One region of the Rossellomorea sp. YZS02 genome, then DNA from elsewhere that is predicted to be linked to it. Evidence: predicted binding sites of a transcription regulator. Region 1 holds the regulator's gene; each other region holds the start of a gene.
What was found. The regulator Rex, encoded in region 1, represses fermentation and respiration genes when NADH is low (regulators of the CRP and FNR family bind a similar motif). The targets are predictions, from matches to a motif close to TTGTGAAATATTTCACAA.

Region 1 (4,523 bases):
TTGGAGAGGGCTAAACGGGCTTTTTCTCCACCGCTTAATGTCGATACGGGCTTCAGGACATCTTCCCCGGAGAAGAGGAAGTTGCCGAGTACCGTACGGATCTCTTTCTCCATCTTCATCGGGTATTCGTCCCACAGTTCATTCAAGACCGTCTTGTTGGATGAGAGTTCGGCTTGTTCCTGGTCGTAGTAACTGATGGACACATTGGATCCGAATTTAAATGCACCGTCCAAAGGCTGAAGCTTATTCACCAATGTTTTTAACAGTGTCGATTTGCCGACTCCGTTCGGGCCGACGAGTGCGATGCTGTCCCCTTTTTTGACAGAAAAGTCAATATGGGAGGAAATGGTCTCACTCTCCCCATATCCGATGGTAAGATCCTGGACGTGGAGAACATCATTTCCGCTTGGGCGGTCGATCTGAAACGCGAAGTTGGCGGATTTCTCATCCCCGAGGGGACGGTCCATCATATCCATGCGCTCTAATTTCTTCCGGCGGCTCTGTGCCATCTTTGTGGTGGAGGCCCGTGCAATATTCCGTTGGATGAAGTCTTCAAGCTTTGCGACTTCCTGCTGCTGGCGCTCGAACATTTTCAGATCTTTTTCGTAGTCTTCTGCTTTTTGTTCAAGGTATCTGCTGTAGTTCCCCAGGTATTTCTTGCTCCGGTTCCGGGAAATCTCATATACTTGATTGACGACGCTGTCTAAGAAATAGCGATCATGGGAAACGATCAGGACCGCACCTGCATAGCTTTGCAGATAGGTCTCGAGCCATGATAATGTTTCGATATCCAAGTGGTTGGTCGGTTCATCAAGGATGAGGATGTCAGGCTTGGTGAGTAGAAGCTTACCGAGAGCAAGTCGGGTTTTCTGACCACCGCTCAAAGTGGATATCTTGGTTTCATAATCGAAATCGGCAAAGTTCAATCCGTGAAGGACGGAACGGATATCGGCTTCATATTGATAACCTCCTGAATCTTTGAAGCGGATCTGAAGTTCATCATATTCTTTTAATACCCGTTGATAGACTTCTTCGGCTTCATATACAGATGGATCTGCCATCTGCTGCTCCAATGCTCGTAATTGGGTTTCCTGACGGCGCAATTCTTCGAAGACGGTCAACATTTCGGACCAAATCGATAAATCCGACTCCAAGCCAGTGTTCTGTGCCAAGTATCCGATGGAGACACCTTTTGGCTTTGTAATCTCACCCGCATCATAGGAAAGATGACCTGCGATTATTTTTAGAAGCGTCGACTTCCCGGCTCCGTTACGTCCAACAAGGGCGACGCGATCTCTTGTCTGTATTTCAAGTTTAATATTTGATAGGATATTATCTGCACCAAAGTTTTTCGTTAATTGATTCACTTGTAGAAGAATCATGACGTTTCACCTCTATTTCATAGTGCTAGTGTACCGTATTCGAGAGGGGAACGGCAATAAAACACCTATTAATCTTCGTACACTTAGGATAAAATATAGTGTATGATGAGTAGTAGAGTTTATTAATACTGTGTGCTTTCTATTTTGGAAGCGGTATCAGAGGTTTTGAAAAGATGTGGGGGAATACAATATGAACCAGGATACAACGAAAATTCCACAGGCAACGGCCAAGCGCCTTCCGTTATACTATCGTTTTATCAAGAACCTGTACTCATCCGGTAAGCAGAGGGTGTCATCAAAGGAATTAAGTGAAGCGGTGAAGGTTGATTCTGCCACCATCCGCAGAGACTTTTCGTACTTTGGGGCATTGGGGAAGAAGGGATATGGCTATAATGTCAATTACCTACTATCCTTTTTCCGAAAGACGTTAGATCAAGATGCCCTTACGAAGGTTGTTCTGATCGGGGTGGGGAACCTGGGTACAGCGTTTCTTCATTATAATTTCATCAAAAATAATAATACGAAGATCGAGATGGCATTTGAAGTGGATGAAAATAAGGTCGGGACGCAAATCAGTGATGTACCTGTTTTTCATTTAAATGATTTAGAAGAGAAGCTTGTAGGGCATGATATTGAAGTAGCGATCTTGACGGTGCCGGCATCTTCTGCTCAAAATATCACAGACCGATTGGTTTCTTCTAATATTAAAGGGATCCTGAATTTCACTCCTGCGAGATTGACGGTACCGGATCATATCCGCGTCCATCATATCGACTTGGCTGTCGAGCTTCAGTCACTCGTTTATTTCTTGAAGCATTACTCAGAGGATGACACGGAAATGTCACAAGATGGAATCATAACAGAATAGAAAATTCTTCATATTTACGTTATGATAGAATGGTAAAAGAGGAGGTGTCTCATTATGTTAGGTGCAGGTAGTATCGTACTAATAACCGTTGTGGCTTTACTGATCTTTGGACCGAAGAAATTGCCCGAGTTAGGAAAAGCGGCTGGGAATACATTACGCGAATTCAAGAATGCAACAAAGGGCTTAGCAGATGATGAGGACGACAACAGCAAAAAAGCTAAGTAGGGTAGGATGAACGCCATGAGTCAAAGTCAAAGAGACATGACAGTCTATGAACATATAGGAGAATTGCAGAAACGACTCATGTTTGTAGTCGTTTTCTTCTTGTTGGCGGTTATCGTGAGTTTCTTTCTTGCGGAACCGTTAATTCGATATTTGCAGCACGCCGATGAGGCGAAAGAGCTGACCATGAACGCCTTTCGGATCACAGACCCTCTCAAAATCTATATGGAAATGATCATGTTCATTGCCATCATCATGACATCACCCATCATTTTATACCAAGTGTGGTCATTCATTAGTCCGGGTCTATATGAGAGAGAGAGAAAGGTGACGCTCAGCTACATACCGATTTCTCTTTTGCTTTTCTTAGGTGGATTGTCATTTTCATATTTTATTTTGTTTCCGTACGTCGTGAAATTCATGATGGGGTTATCAACCAATCTGAATATCGAGCAAGTCATAGGAATAAATGAATACTTTCATTTCCTGTTTCAAATTACGATCCCATTTGGATTTTTGTTTCAGCTACCGGTCATCATGCTATTCCTGACCCGTTTGGGAATTGTCACGCCGATGCTGCTGGCCCAAATGAGGAAAGTCGCTTACTTCATCCTGTTGGTCGTTGCGGCCTTCATTACACCGCCTGATATCGTATCCCATATGATGGTGACGGTTCCTTTGCTGCTTCTATATGAAATCAGTATATGGATCTCCAAGATCGGATACAAAAAGGTGCTGGAAGCGGAGCAGAAGCTTGAAATGGAACAGTTCGAGAATATAAATAAGGATTGATCAAATGATCAATCCTTATTTTTTGTTCTTTATTTGTTTTTTGATCTTGAAATGCAACATGATCATCCGTAGCCCGGAACCGAAGTCCAGGGTCGCAAGAAAGATGAGCATGTACGTGAAAAATCCCCAACCTTCATCATTCTGTACATTTTGTACAGCAAAGTATGTGAAGAGCACACCGAGAAGGAGATAGATCACTCCTGAGAATAATGGTGATCTCCTCATAGAAATAATCCTCCAATAAATCCTTGTATTTTTTCAGCTTCGTTCATCATTTTCTCGATTTCGTCCTTATAGATAGATTGCATTAGAACGACCGTTGTATTCATGGCAACGTGGGCAAATATTGGCACCAGGATCCGCTTCGTTTTTACATAAAGGAAGGCGAATGTGAAGCCCATCGCGGAATAAAGGATCACATGCTCCGGCTCGAAATGGGCTAGAGCGAAAATGACCGAGCTGATCAGAGCGGCAAAGAAGAAATGCATCTTCTCGTAAAGCACGCCGAAAATGATCTTCCTGAATACGATCTCTTCCAATATAGGTCCGATGATGGCCGCGACCAGCATGGATAACGGCACTTTTTCAATGATGCCGATGATCATCTGCGTATTTTCAGATCCCATTTGAATTCCCAGTGCATATTCAACTTGTATCGCAACCGATTGAGCGATGAATGCCATGAAGATCCCGAGAACCGCCCAAACAATCGAACGACCGGCACCCATGGGAGCACTCCGTTCAAGCCGGGTACTTGTTTCGCTTTTCCTGAGGATGCCTCCCACAATGAGAAGGGTCAGCGTGAAGCTGATGACAAGCCAGTATCCAGGGACAAGGCTCCGTACCGTCTCATCGGGTTTACCGAGGACGTCGACACCGATCTTATATAAAAGGGGTACCCCGACAATGCTTGAAAGCTGCATGACGATATAGGCAATTAAGATAAATCCAAAATGTTTTTTCAACGTTTGATCTCCTTTTGCACCTGTAAGATAACGATCAACCTAGTTACTCCTGTACAATTCTACTAAGAAAAGCGGAACTGTTCAAATCTAAGGGTTTCATTCGTCCTGGAATATATGGGGAACGGGGGGCATAGGATAGGAGGGTGTGAAAAAAAGAGAAATATGACGAAAAAAATTTTAAGCAGGAGTCTTGCAAAATGAAAACGAATTAATTAATATAATAGTTGTGTTAGCACTCACAGAGTGCGAGTGCTAATAAATATCATTTACATATTTCAAGGAGGTTGTTTCACT
Region 2 (4,523 bases), on a different contig from region 1:
TGCGTAGTTCGTCCAACCTGCGTTCGGTGATCCACCGAATACGAAAGAAATATTGAAAAGGATTGCCCCGAACATAAATGACCAGAAGCTTAGGTTATTCAAATAAGGGAATGCTACGTCCCTTGCACCAATTTGCAAAGGAACGACCACGTTCATCAATCCAAGTAAGAACGGCATCGCCATGAACAGGATCATGATTGTACCGTGAGTCGTAAAGATTTCATTATAGTGCTCAGATGTCAAAAATGAGTTATTCGGCACCGTCAATTGTGCCCTCATCAAAAGGGCATCGACCCCTCCGCGGAAGAGCATGACAAGTGCTGCCAGGATATACATAATCCCGATTTTTTTATGATCAACGCTTGTGATCCAATCGTTCCACAGCCATTTCCACTTTTTAAAGTAGGTGAGGACTGCAACGATTGCGACTACGGTGAAAGCGATCGAAATGTTGGCTCCTATGATCAACGGATCGTTGAGGATAAGATTATCCTTAATAAAATCAAACATTTAAAGTCCTCCTTTCTTAATGCTCGTGACTGCCATGATCTTCATGGTCGTCTTCTTTATCTTCATCTTTTTTCATATCATCCTGGTCCATGTCTTCGTGACCTTCCATATCTTCCATGTCACCATGACCATCCATGTGCATTTGCCCATGAACACTCATAGCGTCTTTATCCGCGCCGCCAACTGTCGTATCAAGGCCATATTTCTGACGGATGGCCATGGCGTATTCAGAGTTCTTCCCATGATCGACGAACTCTAAGTGAGTGGAAGAGAATGTCATCTTATCAACCGTTTCAGGAAGCATCAGTTTTTCATACGTGTCTTCCGTCAATTTCGGTTCGTTCGATTGAGCATCTTCGACCCAATCTTCATATTTGTCTTGTTTCATGGCAACGAAATCAAACGTTTGGTGCGTCATTCCTTCACCGGTGAAGTTTGAATTCCTTCCATCATACGTGCCCGGCTCATCAGCCTGCAGATATAAGTCATTGACCATACCAGGCATTCCATAGATCTGACCGCCGATTTGAGGTACCCAGAATGAAGCCATGGAATCTGCCGCTGTTACCTTGAATAGAATTGGGTGATCTTCAGGAACATTCACATAGTTGACCGTTTCGATTCCTTCTTCAGGATAGCTGAAGATCCATTTCCAATCGACAGCCGTCGCATGGATCACGATTGGATCCTTATGAGAGGTCGCTTCCGGTGCGTCTCTTAATTCATAAAGGGCTTTTGTGTTCGGAATGGATAATGCGATGACGATCAGGACGGGAATGAGTGTCCAAATAATCTCAAGGAAAGTACTTCCGTGCATATCCGGCTTATAGTCACTATTCTTCTTACTGCTTCGATACTTGAACAAGATGATCGTAAAGAAACCGAGAACAACAACCATAATGGCAATCATATAGTATATCGATAACATAATCAGATCTTTTTGGACGGCTCCGACCGGTCCTTTAGGATCGAGGATGATTAATTCGCTATCAGTACTGAATATAATGATGAAAAATAACGAAATGAGACTTATTAAAACAATTAAATACGGTTTAAATTTATTAAACAAAAGAAATCACCTTCCTTTATGTAGAATTTACTCTCGTAGACCTATACTATCAAATTCTCTAAACACGTACCCTTAATAACTGCATTTTTAAACAGATTTTCGAAATTTCGACGCATTTTATTCACAGAACGGTAACAATGTTGGAAAGAATTTCTCAAGGGACAAAAAAATAACTCTCAAAGTTATCTGAGAATAACATTGAGAGCGTTTTATAGGTTGATTATTTAGAATATTATCATCTATATTTTTATAAAATATGAACAGATTTCGAAATCATATCATTATGTCAGGAGAATTTTAATCGTAAGCATCTTTTATCTCTGAAGTATGAAAACACGCTCTTATCATCCATTTTCAGTTCGGTTGGTTTTCTTTTTCACCACCTAAATCAAACGGGGAGTAGACGCCTTCATAGTCCACGATCGTCACCATTCCCCTGGCGGCATGATTGTTATCGTGGCAATGAAATAACCATTCTCCAACATTATCCGCTTTAAAATAAATAACATATTCCTCTCCGGGTTTTACATGAATTAAATCTTTGACGATCGGCTTTTCAAATTCCCTTCCATTCTTCGAGTTCACTTGAAAGCGATGGCCATGCAAATGCATAGGATGATTCATCCTGCCATTATTTCTAAGTGTGACCTTAACGATGTCCCCATCTTTTACATGGATAGGTGGTGTATCTGGAAAGGTTTCATCGTTAATTTGAAATGACATGCCTTCTCCCATTGACATCCCCATACTTAGGTCCATGTCGTAGGTAACATCCGGTTCAGGAATTTCTCCGAAAATAGGCTTCTCGCTCCCATATGAAATCCCCTTCGCCACACCTGCTTCTTTAGCGAGTGTGGCGCCCTGATGTCGATTTTGATTTCTCTCGGAAACGACCGGGATGATCATATCTTCCGCATTTTCTACACTCTGTTCCTGACCGATAAATACCGTTTCCTTTTCAGGCTTCGTAAATTCCACATCCATTCGTTCTCCAGGGGCTATTTCAAGAACATTGGATTCGTGGTCTTCAGACACCACATGTTCTGCATCATTTGCTATGACTCTCATTGACCCTTTCGGGAAAACCAAGCGATGCTCCTGGTATCCGGCATTAACAAATCTCAATCTCGCTTTTTCACCCGCTTCCATCGTAAGCGGCTCGATCGCTCTTCCCGCTTTTCCGTTCACGGTAAAGGTATCGTACATTTGTTTCGTATCCGCTTCACCGTCTCCGGACATCGCTCCCATCATCATACCTCCCATATTGGAGATATCCTCTCTCTCTTGATCTACTGACCACTCATCCAGGATGAACACTTCATCCATCTTATACTCTTTTTCCTTTTCTTCGACAACGAGTGATCCATATAAACCTTTGTCAACCTGTATAGAGCTTTGTTGATGGGAATGGTACCAATACGTGCCTGCATCATTCGCGACGAATTCATACGTAAAACTTTCGCCAGGTTGAACGGCATCCTGGGTCAACCCTGGAATGCCATCCATTTTGTTCGGTAAAAGGACCCCGTGCCAGTGAATTGTCACCGGTACGTCCAACTCGTTCACAAGCTTTACTTGTACAACATCACCTTCTGTGACACGGAGAGATTCTCCTGGCACTGTACCATTATAGGTCCAGGCAGATACCTTTTTATCCTCACTGATGTTCCACTGTTTTTCCTCTGCAGTCAGAACGAATTTCTTAACTGGATGATCCTTTTTTTCTTGCGCACTCACTTCCAGAATACTCGTTTCTCCACCTTTCACTTCCTTTGGTAAACTCAAATCTCCACTTCTATACCAAGGTGATTGAAGGAACACGATGATTCCGATTCCCACTAATCCGATAATGAGCATAGAGCCAATGACCTTTCTATTCATAGCTGTCTCCCCTTTTTTCTCACTTGAAGTTTTCTAACACCCAAGTTCCGGAAAAATCTCATACCATTCATTTATTCATCTATTTTCCGTTTGAGCCGCTCATATTCTTCTTCCGTGATTTCTCCTTTTGCCAAACGCTCCTTCAGCAGTCCTAATGAATGATGATTATGATGGTGAGTTGAATGACTAGACTGCCCCGGGTTCTTCCCCCTCATCATCCAAATGAATATGCCAACAATCGCTACTATTAATATGATAAAAAGAAAGCCAGTTCCAAAGAAACCTGCGCCCATTCCTCCACCGTTCATCATAGAATCATCTCCTTTATACTTATACTCTCTTTATACCCAATGAGGTATCTACAAAAACAATCTTTTCTCTCAAATTGATAAGATTCCCCCTTTTTTATAACCAGAATCACCTTTCTATTTCCCCGTAAATGTGCAAATAAAATGGAGAAAGAAAAAAATCAGATACCCCCTGTCAATCAACAGGACATATCTGATATGGTTGGATTCTCCATCATCTTTGTTTTAGATGATGGAACGGTTGAAGTCATTTCAACCCTAATAACTGCTGAATTTCCTCTTTATTATTCTCAAATCCAATTAAATTCTTTACAAGCTTTTTCTTCCCGAATAGACTTTTCTCGTAAAAGACAAAGGAAGGCACGATCCTTGAACCCACAATCTCTTTGAGTTCTTTTTCATACCTATCCTCTTCACCTACGTTCTTATGAACATAGTCGATCTCCTGTTCATTTAAATATTCTTTTGCCGCTTGACAATCTGAACAGGTGGGTCGGGTGTAAAGCTCTAATGTCAGGTTATTACTCATCTTGTCAATCAGCTCCTTTTTGTAAAGAACTACATCCCGGAAGGTTTAAACCCTTTCAGGCGAAGGGCGTTCAAGAGAACGGATACGGAACTGAAGCTCATGGCGGCCCCGGCGATCATCGGATTGAGTAACGGCCCTCCGAACAGATAAAGGATCCCCATGGCAACAGGAATGCCAAGGATGTTATAGCCAAATGCCCAGAAAAGGTTCTGCTTGATATTCCGAA
Region 3 (4,523 bases), on a different contig from region 1:
AGTCAATCCCACCTCCATTCTTCTCAATTCTAACGATTCCATTACACTTCCCATCTCATGTTGCTCTTAAATAGTCTTTTATGTACAATAGTCTGAGGTGTAAATGAAGTGGAAGAACCATTTTTACATAAAACTGAATTTAAAGGAGAGAGTCGAATGGGCAAAGTATATGTATTTGATCATCCGTTGATCCAACATAAGTTAACGTTTATCCGTGATAAAGAAACAGGAACAAAGGAATTTCGTGAACTGGTAGACGAAGTTGCAACACTGATGGCCTTTGAAATCACACGTGATCTTCCATTGGAGGATATCGATGTAGAAACGCCGGTGAGTAAGGCGAAAGCGAAGACCCTTGCAGGTAAAAAATTAGGGATTGTTCCTATCTTACGTGCCGGTCTTGGTATGGTCGATGGAATCCTTAAGTTGATCCCAGCTGCAAAAGTGGGACATGTCGGGTTATATCGTGACCCTGAGACTCTTAAACCGATTGAATATTACGTAAAGCTTCCAAGTGATGTGGAAGAGCGTGACTTCATCCTGGTCGATCCGATGCTTGCGACAGGCGGATCTGCCGTTGAAGCCATCAATTCATTGAAGAAACGCGGTGCTGTCAGCATCAAGTTCATGTGCTTAGTCGCATGCCCCGAAGGTGTAGATGCCATTAAAGAAGCACACCCTGATGTTGATATCTTCATCGCCGCTCTTGATGAGAAGCTGAATGAAAAAGGCTACATCGTTCCTGGTTTAGGGGACGCTGGCGATCGTTTGTACGGAACGAAATAAGAAAGGCAGGTCGAAAAAATGACGAATCCAATCAAGGTAATGACGATTTTCGGAACAAGGCCGGAAGCCATCAAGATGGCACCCCTTGTACTGGAATTAAAAAAGTATCCAGATAACTTTGAAACGATTGTGACAGTAACTGCTCAACACCGTGAAATGTTGGATCAGGTTTTGAATATCTTTGATATCACGCCTGATTATGACCTGAACATCATGAAAGATCGTCAAACACTCATCGATGTAACGACACGCGGACTGGAAGGTCTCGATAAGATCATGAAAGAAGCAAAGCCGGATATTGTTCTTGTCCATGGTGATACAACGACAACATTCGTTGCAAGCCTTGCCGCTTTCTATAATCAGATCTCTGTCGGTCATGTCGAAGCCGGACTAAGAACTTGGAATAAATATTCACCGTTCCCAGAGGAGATGAATCGTCAGCTGACAGGTGTCATGGCAGATCTTCATTTTGCTCCTACTGAAAAATCATCTCAGAATCTTCTGAACGAAAATAAAAAAGAAGAGGGTATTTTCATCACTGGAAATACAGCGATCGATGCGTTGAAAACGACGGTAAAAGACGAGTATCATCATGACGTATTGGATAAGGTCGGAGATGACCGTTTAGTACTGCTGACGGCTCACCGCCGTGAAAACCTCGGTCAACCGATGCGTAACATGTTCCGCGCCATTAAGCGATTAGTGGAAGAGCATGATGATATCCAGGTTGTCTATCCGGTGCACTTGAATCCTGCCGTTCGTGAAGTAGCGGATGAAGTACTTGGAGACGATAAGCGTATCCATCTGATTGAACCATTGGATGTAATCGACTTCCATAACTTCGCATCCCGAGCTCACTTGATTCTAACTGACTCAGGCGGTGTTCAGGAAGAAGCACCTTCATTAGGTGTTCCGGTCCTTGTCCTTCGGGATACAACGGAACGTCCTGAAGGAATTGAAGCCGGGACATTGAAGCTAGCAGGAAACGAAGAAGAAAACATCTACAAGCTTGCGAAAGAACTTCTGACAGATCCGGAAGCACATGCTAAAATGTCCAAAGCAACAAACCCTTACGGAGATGGACAGGCTTCCTACCGGATTACCCAAGCGATCCGCTACCAGTTCGGTCACCTGGACGAACGTCCGAAATCCTTCGATCCGAACGAATAACAATTATTAAAGGTCCGTCCCTCATACAACTTTTTGAGGGACGGACCTTTATTCTTTAAAACGAAAGTATTTTGAAGTCAGTTGGAAGTATTTACATTAAATTCAAGGGTTACTCAATAAGGGAATCTTCTATATAATGGAGGGGCATGTGAAGTAGGGAATCTATTGAGATTGTTACTATAGTGAGCAAGTGGGGAAGCGGTACTATAGAAGTTTTCTGTCTCTGGATGGAGGCAAAATTTTCATAGTCCAGCCAGTTGATCTTATGCTTGTCGCTCCAGACCAACCCGCCTACGCGTTTCTACCAAATGTGTTGAAAATGTGAACAATATAGAAACACGTGGATAGGTTGTGAACTTTTTAACTTGAACGCATTGACATAGATTAAGCCCTATTGTATGCTTACAAAGGATGTAAAATGATAAGGTTTTCACAATGCGAAAACCCTTATGCAATCGGTTTTGCATCATGTCTGAAATGCTTGCCTCATGTTCAAATTTCGTTTGAATGGGAGAGGTTGAAATGGGTCAAAAAAACGAAAGCCCATATAAAGCGATGGCGATTTATTCGGCCATTTTGGCACAGCTTGTCGGGTCTATCCTGGTCGGGATTTTCCTTGGCAGATGGATCGATCAGCAGGTTGATTCAGCACCACTCTTTTTAATCATCGGATTACTCCTCGGTCTCGCCGCAGGAATTTATGCGATGCTTCGAACTGTACGACATTTCTTCTTAGGAGAATAATAAGATATGCCGGAACTCCATCAAATGTTTAATAGACAGCGGAAATACATATTTTATGTGCTATCTATTTACGTCCTGGGTTGGGGATTCACCACCCACAAATCAGTATTCTTAGGGTTAATTTTAGGGACATTATTAAGTCTTTATATGCACTGGGGCATGACCAAGCGGGTCTCGAAGTTCGGGGACGCAGTGGTAGCCGGGCAAAAAGTGAGATCGTTAGGAACCACTTCCCGTATGGCCGCAGCCGCCCTTGGAGTCATCATTGCCACACGATTTCCAGAAACATTTCATCTCCTAAGTCTTATTATTGGATTAATGACGACCTATATTGTCATTATGATAGATTATTTTTTCAGCAGTTTCAAAACTAATAAATAGCGGGGAAGAGAGGTGAAGTATTTTGAATCATGGAGCACCTACAACCGATTTTCTGGGTTTGACTTTTAACCTTGCGAACGTTTTGATGATCACGGTCGCAACGGCCATAGTGTTTATTATTGCCCTCTTATCTACACGTCGCTTAGCCCTGAAGCCTACCGGTATGCAGAACTTTTTCGAGTGGGTCATGGACTTTGTTAAAGGGATCATTAAGAGCAACATGGACTGGAAGACGGGTGGCCGTTTCCATATCTTAGGTCTCACGATTATCATGTATATTTTTGTTTCCAATATGCTGGGTCTGCCATTCTCTGTCGTATATGACGGTGAATTATGGTGGAAATCACCTACAGCTGATCCTGCCATCACGATGACCCTTGCGGTTATGGTCGTGGTACTGTCCCATTTCTATGGAATCAGATTAAAGGGGTTTGGCGAATACGGGAAGGATTTCTTCAAGCCGATGTGGTGGTTATTCCCGCTAAAAATCATTGAAGAGTTTGCAAACACTCTTACATTGGGTCTTCGTCTTTACGGTAACATCTATGCCGGTGAAATCCTGCTTGCACTACTTGCGGGTCTTGCCGTTAACGGTGGTATCGGCGGAACGATCGGGGCTATCGCACCAATGCTTGCTTGGCAAGGATTCTCGGTGTTTGTCGGATCGATCCAGGCTTTCATTTTCTGTATGTTAACAATGGTCTATATGGCTCACAAAGTAAGCCACGACCATTAATATATACCTGTTCATTACGGTGGACAAACATATATGTAAAAAATATTTTTCTTATACATTAAAGGAGGAACTTTAGAATGAGTCTTATCGCAGCAGCAATTGCAGTTGGTTTAGCAGCACTAGGAGCAGGTATTGGTAACGGTCTTATCGTAGGTCGTACAGTAGAAGGAATTGCACGTCAACCGGAATTACGTGGTACTTTACAAACAACAATGTTCATCGGTATCGCACTAGTTGAGGCACTTCCAATCATCGGTGTAGTTATCGCTTTCATCGCACTAGGAAGCTAATAGAAACTGACACATGTTAAATGGCGAAGTTCGTCTTGACGATTATCTTCGCCATTCCTATGTACTAGAGAATAGATTCTTTGCAAGAATGGTTCATTTATAAAAAATACGATCCAATCGATTCTTGAAGGGAGTGAATCGAGTATGTTAACTAACGCATTCGTTATCGGTGAGGCAGCTCATGCTGGCCTGAACACTGGGGATATCGTTTTCCAACTGATCATGTTCCTTATCCTAATGGCGCTTCTTAAGAAATTTGCCTGGGGTCCATTAATGGGGATCATGCAACAGCGTGAAGACCACATCGCCGGTGAAATCACGGCAGCTGAAAAGAGCCGCACTGAGGCTAACAATATTTTAGAAGAGCAAAAGAAACTTCTGAAAGAAGCTCGCCTTGAAGCACAATCTATGATTGA
Region 4 (4,523 bases), on a different contig from region 1:
GTGTTAAATGGAAATGACCGGTCACCCATATTGTATTATGAACAACCTGATTCATTTGGTTAGATGCATTGATCAAGCCGCCAGCTCCTGCAGGGATGAAAGCGACCATCCCGATAAATGGTACAGTAAACCGTGCATCAGACCATGGAAGCTTCTTGAACCACCCGAATAATCCCTTAGCCCCTTTGGAACGTCCGTACATTTCAAAGGTTGCAAACAGCGAGAATGCCGTCATCAGGGAAGGAATCACAACCATGAACGTCAGGACTACCTGCAGGAACTTCCAATACGCATCTATTCCAGGTTCTACCAATTGGTGATGGAAACCGACGGGAATAGAGAACAGAAGGAACAGGATAAAAGATAGGCGTGCCAATGAATCGGAAAAGATTTTCCCCCCTATGATTTTTGGGATGATCACGTACCAGGCCATATAAGCAGGCAACAACCAAAAATACACGAGTGGATGACCGAAGTACCAGAATAACGTGCGACTGACAAGAACGTCGACCCTGTCCACCAAACCAAGGGACCAGGGGAGAAGCTGGAATAAAACAGTTCCTGCTACACCAATGGTGGCAACGATCCATAAGACGGTGTTGATAACAGCCATGAAGGTTAATAATGGGCTCGGCTGTCCGGGATGTTCCTTCCTCCAGCTCATGTATTTCATGATCATCCCTGCACCGCCAAACCAACTTCCAACAACCACGAATGTCAATCCTAAGTAGAAAATCCAATGTGCCTGCAGAGGAGCATAAAATGTATAGAGTACCGTGGCTTCATTTAATAGAATCATAACGGCAGCCATGATCGTGCCAAGGAGCATGATCCAGAATCCTGCCCACCCCATCATAAGGGATTTCTTGGAATAGGTACCTGACGTTCGGGAAATGGCCGCATGCTGGAATCCCAGGATAAAGAATGTCGTAAGTACTAATCCGAGTAATACCCCGTGAACCGTCAATACTTGATAATATCCGATTCCAGCGGGTAAAGTGAAACGGCCTGAACGTACTAAAACCTGCAATAACCCTGCCAATCCCCCTAGTGCCAGGGCGAAGAATCCAACATAGATATGGGCCATGGCGAGTGTTGCATCTTTTTTATCGATTCTCATCAAAGGATTCATTTAGTCCACCACCTTTATCATAGATTTCATCGTGTGATGCCCAACTCCGCAATATTCATTACATACAATGAGGTATTCTCCGGCCTTATCAAGGGTTGTCGTGTATTCACTGACAAATCCCGGCTCAAGCATCATATTGATATTCGTTCCTGCCACTTCAAACCCATGAATAACGTCTTTGGTTGTGGCAGTAATCTTCAGTGTTGACCCCTTTGGGATATCAATCTCCCCTGGAGTATAGTTAAAAGCCGATGCAACAAACACCAACTCATAATCCCAAGACTTTCCTTCCACCTTTTTTAATCCAGGCTTATTAAATGGTGCGATTTTGTCCACTTGCTCCGGGTTGACGTATGCCTTCGCACTTGGAGGCTGATGACCTTGATGAAAAGCACTGATTCCCAATATGATTAAAAATAATATAAGAGACCCTGTTCCTAACGTTAACCACCATTTCTCATACCGATGCATATGCATGTAGACCACTCCTTCAAATTAAAAACGATTCAGAAATAATATGAATACCCCAATCCATGTAAGGACTAAAAAACCGCCTAAAAATAATACGGAGGTAAAGGTACCTTTTAATGTATCGGATTCCTTCACTTTCATCACTGATTTTTGACGTAATTCCGGTTTTCCCATTCCCCTCATTCCTTCCCGTCAATGGACGATTGCTTTGATACTTTTATCATAAGTGGGGACATGGACTAAAATCTGTGATAAAAGTCACACATGGTGAGTAAGTTTGTGAAGAAATTGTGAAGCGATTCAAATTTGGGCTTTTTATAGCGTTCATTTACCAATCTTTCTTGCATAGAGTGTAGGAATGGAAAGGGAAGGAGAAGATCAGGTGCAAAAATTTTATTGTAAACAGTGCTGCCAAATTTTTTCTGATAAAACGATTTGTCCTCAATGCAGACTGCCTGTCGAAGCAGAGATTTATATCCAGGTTCATTATCACCAAGGCAAGAAAGGTCATCAATGAGAGGTTTACCTTTGGGAGAGACCGTATCTGTGTTAATATTAAGAAGATTTAATTTATAGATACGGTGGTGGGGAGAAATGTATTTACCTTCATTTTCTTTAAAAAACAAATTGGCTGTTGTCACAGGGGCAGGCCGCGGAATCGGACGAGCCCTCAGTATTGGGTTGGCAGAAGCTGGTTGTGATGTTGTCCTCTTATCAAGAACCAGGCGCGATTTAGAAGAGACGGCAGGAGTCATCGAGGAACTGGGGAGAAAGGCTTATATCCTCCCGACAGATGTAACATCCCGTGAAGACATTCAAAATGTTATATCCTACATAGAAGAAAACGGCATGTGCATTGATATTTTAATCAATAATGCCGGGATGAATATCCGGTCGACTGCCTTGGAGGTTACCGATGAAGAATGGCAGAAGATCATGGATACGAATCTTAAATCCGCTTTTATGATGAGCCAGGATGTGGGGAAACACATGAAAGAAAGGAACCGTGGGAAAATCATTAATATTGCTTCTGTTGCTGGTCATGTTGCCCTCAGGACCGGGGTCGTTTATGCTTCCACGAAAGCTGCCATGATTCAAATGACTAAGGTATTGGCAATGGAATGGGGAAAATACAATATTCATGTGAATAGCATCGGTCCATGGTATTTCAAAACGCCGTTAACCGAGGAATTGCTTCAAAATGAAGAGTATGTCAGCGATATATTGAGCGTTACTCCATTAAAAAGGATAGGTGAACTGGAAGAATTGGTCGGTCCTGCGGTGTTCCTCTCTAGTGACGCATCTAACTATGTTACAGGACAAACCCTTTTTGTAGACGGCGGCATGACGATTCATGGATTTTAACTGTCTCGAGACAAAAGGCTGACCTCTATTTAAGGTCAGCCTTTTCTCGAATGCTTCTATTCAATCATTAAAACCACCAGGAAATCCCCTACATTTTCAATCTTAATCGGTAGTTTTAAAGCTTTATCAAATCCATACATCCTTGATTGACCGACAATGACGGTTGGGGGGGTAATATCCAAAGAGTGGCCGGCTTGTGCAAGGAGTGTTGCCAGGTTTCCCGCGATCATGTTTCCAAGTTCCCCTGCGAAAGATTCAAGCATTTCACCCTCCAAAGGCATTCCAAACATGGATGCACCCAAACCTTGAAAGCTCTCCTCTTCACCATCAATGATCATTCTGCCTCTAACATCCCCCGTAAACCCGATGAGTACACCGATTTTATGCTGGCTGAACGGCTCTGTCAGCAATGAGGGTTTAAGAACGTCAATGTGCAAGGGAATGACCCCTTTAATCGATTCTACTGAACTATTGAGTATATCTGTGACACTTTTCGTTAAAATCATGTCGTTTCCTCCAGTATTTTGTCACTATAATCATACCATATAGACTAGGTTGAAAGGATGATATTTTAGTATTTATTTCATACTAAAGAACTATTTTACAATTTGTTTTTGAAGTATTACTCTGCATACATATTTTTGATATGTATGGAAATGCTATCCTTACATGGAAGTGTAAGGAGTGGACATACATGCCGAAGATACTCTCAGTAGAAACTGAAATCCCACCTGTGAAAATCACGCAAAACGAAGCGGCAGAATTTGCGAAACAATTATTTTCTTCAAGTTTTAGGGATATTGGCCGATTAATCAATGTGTTTCAAAACGGTGAAATAGAAAATCGCTATTTCGTGAAGGATCTCGAATGGTTTTCCAGGGAACATTCCCTTCAAGAAAAAAACGATGAATTTATCCACCATAGCGTTGAATTGGGTACGAAAGCAGTCCATAAGGTGTTATCAAGCCAAAACCTCACCTTGAAAGACATAGATGCCATTCTAACCATATCCACATCAGGTCTTTCAACCCCAAGTCTTGAAGCAAGAATAATGAACCGGCTCCCTTTTTCTCCTCATGTAAAACGAATACCGATTTGGGGGTTGGGGTGTGCAGGTGGAGCAAGTGGATTATCACGGGCGTATGAATACTGCCTGGCGTTTCCTGAGTCAAATGTTCTTGTTCTATCAATTGAATTATGCTCGCTGACCTTTCAACACGGTGATCGTTCAAAGAGTAATTTGATTGGGACATCGCTTTTTGCAGACGGAGTGGCATGCGCCCTTGTGTGTGGGGACAAGAGCCTGGCCATAAAAGGATTGTCACAGCCATTGCCAACTATCCTCGCCACCCAGTCGACGCTACTTGAGGATTCATTGGATGTCATGGGGTGGGAGGTCAAGGAAAATGGACTGCATGTAGTTTTCTCCAAAGATATTCCGACACTGGTGAAAAATTGGCTGCGACCGAATGTTGAGGGATTCATCGGGGCAAATGGGGTTGAGCTCGGAAATATAAAGCACTTTGTCGCCCATCCAGGTGGGAAGAAAGTGATT

Region 2: a site for Rex is predicted at 1,720-1,737, ahead of qoxA (cytochrome aa3 quinol oxidase subunit II). Genes of this name have one in related genera too.
Region 3: a site for Rex is predicted at 2,306-2,323, ahead of SLH55_RS11355 (AtpZ/AtpI family protein). Genes of this name have one in related genera too.
Region 4: a site for Rex is predicted at 1,892-1,909, ahead of SLH55_RS10305 (cytochrome c oxidase subunit II). Genes of this name have one in related genera too.

What each region holds. Positions count from the first base shown of each region.
Region 1 is NZ_JAXBLY010000028.1:3,758-8,280, forward strand. It holds gene SLH55_RS21245 (ABC-F family ATP-binding cassette domain-containing protein) at 1-1,382, opposite strand, end outside; gene SLH55_RS21250 (redox-sensing transcriptional repressor Rex) at 1,573-2,250, shown strand; gene SLH55_RS21255 (twin-arginine translocase TatA/TatE family subunit) at 2,305-2,475, shown strand; gene tatC (twin-arginine translocase subunit TatC) at 2,491-3,264, shown strand; gene SLH55_RS21265 (YdiK family protein) at 3,280-3,489, opposite strand; gene SLH55_RS21270 (CPBP family intramembrane glutamic endopeptidase) at 3,486-4,229, opposite strand; gene groES (co-chaperone GroES) at 4,523-4,523, shown strand, end outside.
Region 2 is NZ_JAXBLY010000011.1:116,754-121,276, forward strand. It holds gene qoxB (cytochrome aa3 quinol oxidase subunit I) at 1-510, opposite strand, end outside; gene qoxA (cytochrome aa3 quinol oxidase subunit II) at 527-1,579, opposite strand; gene SLH55_RS12490 (multicopper oxidase family protein) at 1,934-3,460, opposite strand; gene SLH55_RS12495 (SHOCT domain-containing protein) at 3,532-3,771, opposite strand; gene SLH55_RS12500 (glutaredoxin family protein) at 4,016-4,297, opposite strand; gene SLH55_RS12505 (heavy metal translocating P-type ATPase) at 4,327-4,523, opposite strand, start outside.
Region 3 is NZ_JAXBLY010000010.1:42,177-46,699, forward strand. It holds gene upp (uracil phosphoribosyltransferase) at 157-786, shown strand; gene wecB (non-hydrolyzing UDP-N-acetylglucosamine 2-epimerase) at 805-1,956, shown strand; gene SLH55_RS11355 (AtpZ/AtpI family protein) at 2,479-2,700, shown strand; gene SLH55_RS11360 (ATP synthase subunit I) at 2,707-3,081, shown strand; gene atpB (F0F1 ATP synthase subunit A) at 3,104-3,817, shown strand; gene atpE (F0F1 ATP synthase subunit C) at 3,895-4,107, shown strand; gene atpF (F0F1 ATP synthase subunit B) at 4,252-4,523, shown strand, end outside.
Region 4 is NZ_JAXBLY010000008.1:161,314-165,836, reverse strand. It holds gene SLH55_RS10310 (b(o/a)3-type cytochrome-c oxidase subunit 1) at 1-1,132, opposite strand, end outside; gene SLH55_RS10305 (cytochrome c oxidase subunit II) at 1,133-1,609, opposite strand; gene SLH55_RS10300 (SDR family NAD(P)-dependent oxidoreductase) at 2,198-2,968, shown strand; gene SLH55_RS10295 (chemotaxis protein CheX) at 3,025-3,474, opposite strand; gene SLH55_RS10290 (type III polyketide synthase) at 3,663-4,523, shown strand, end outside.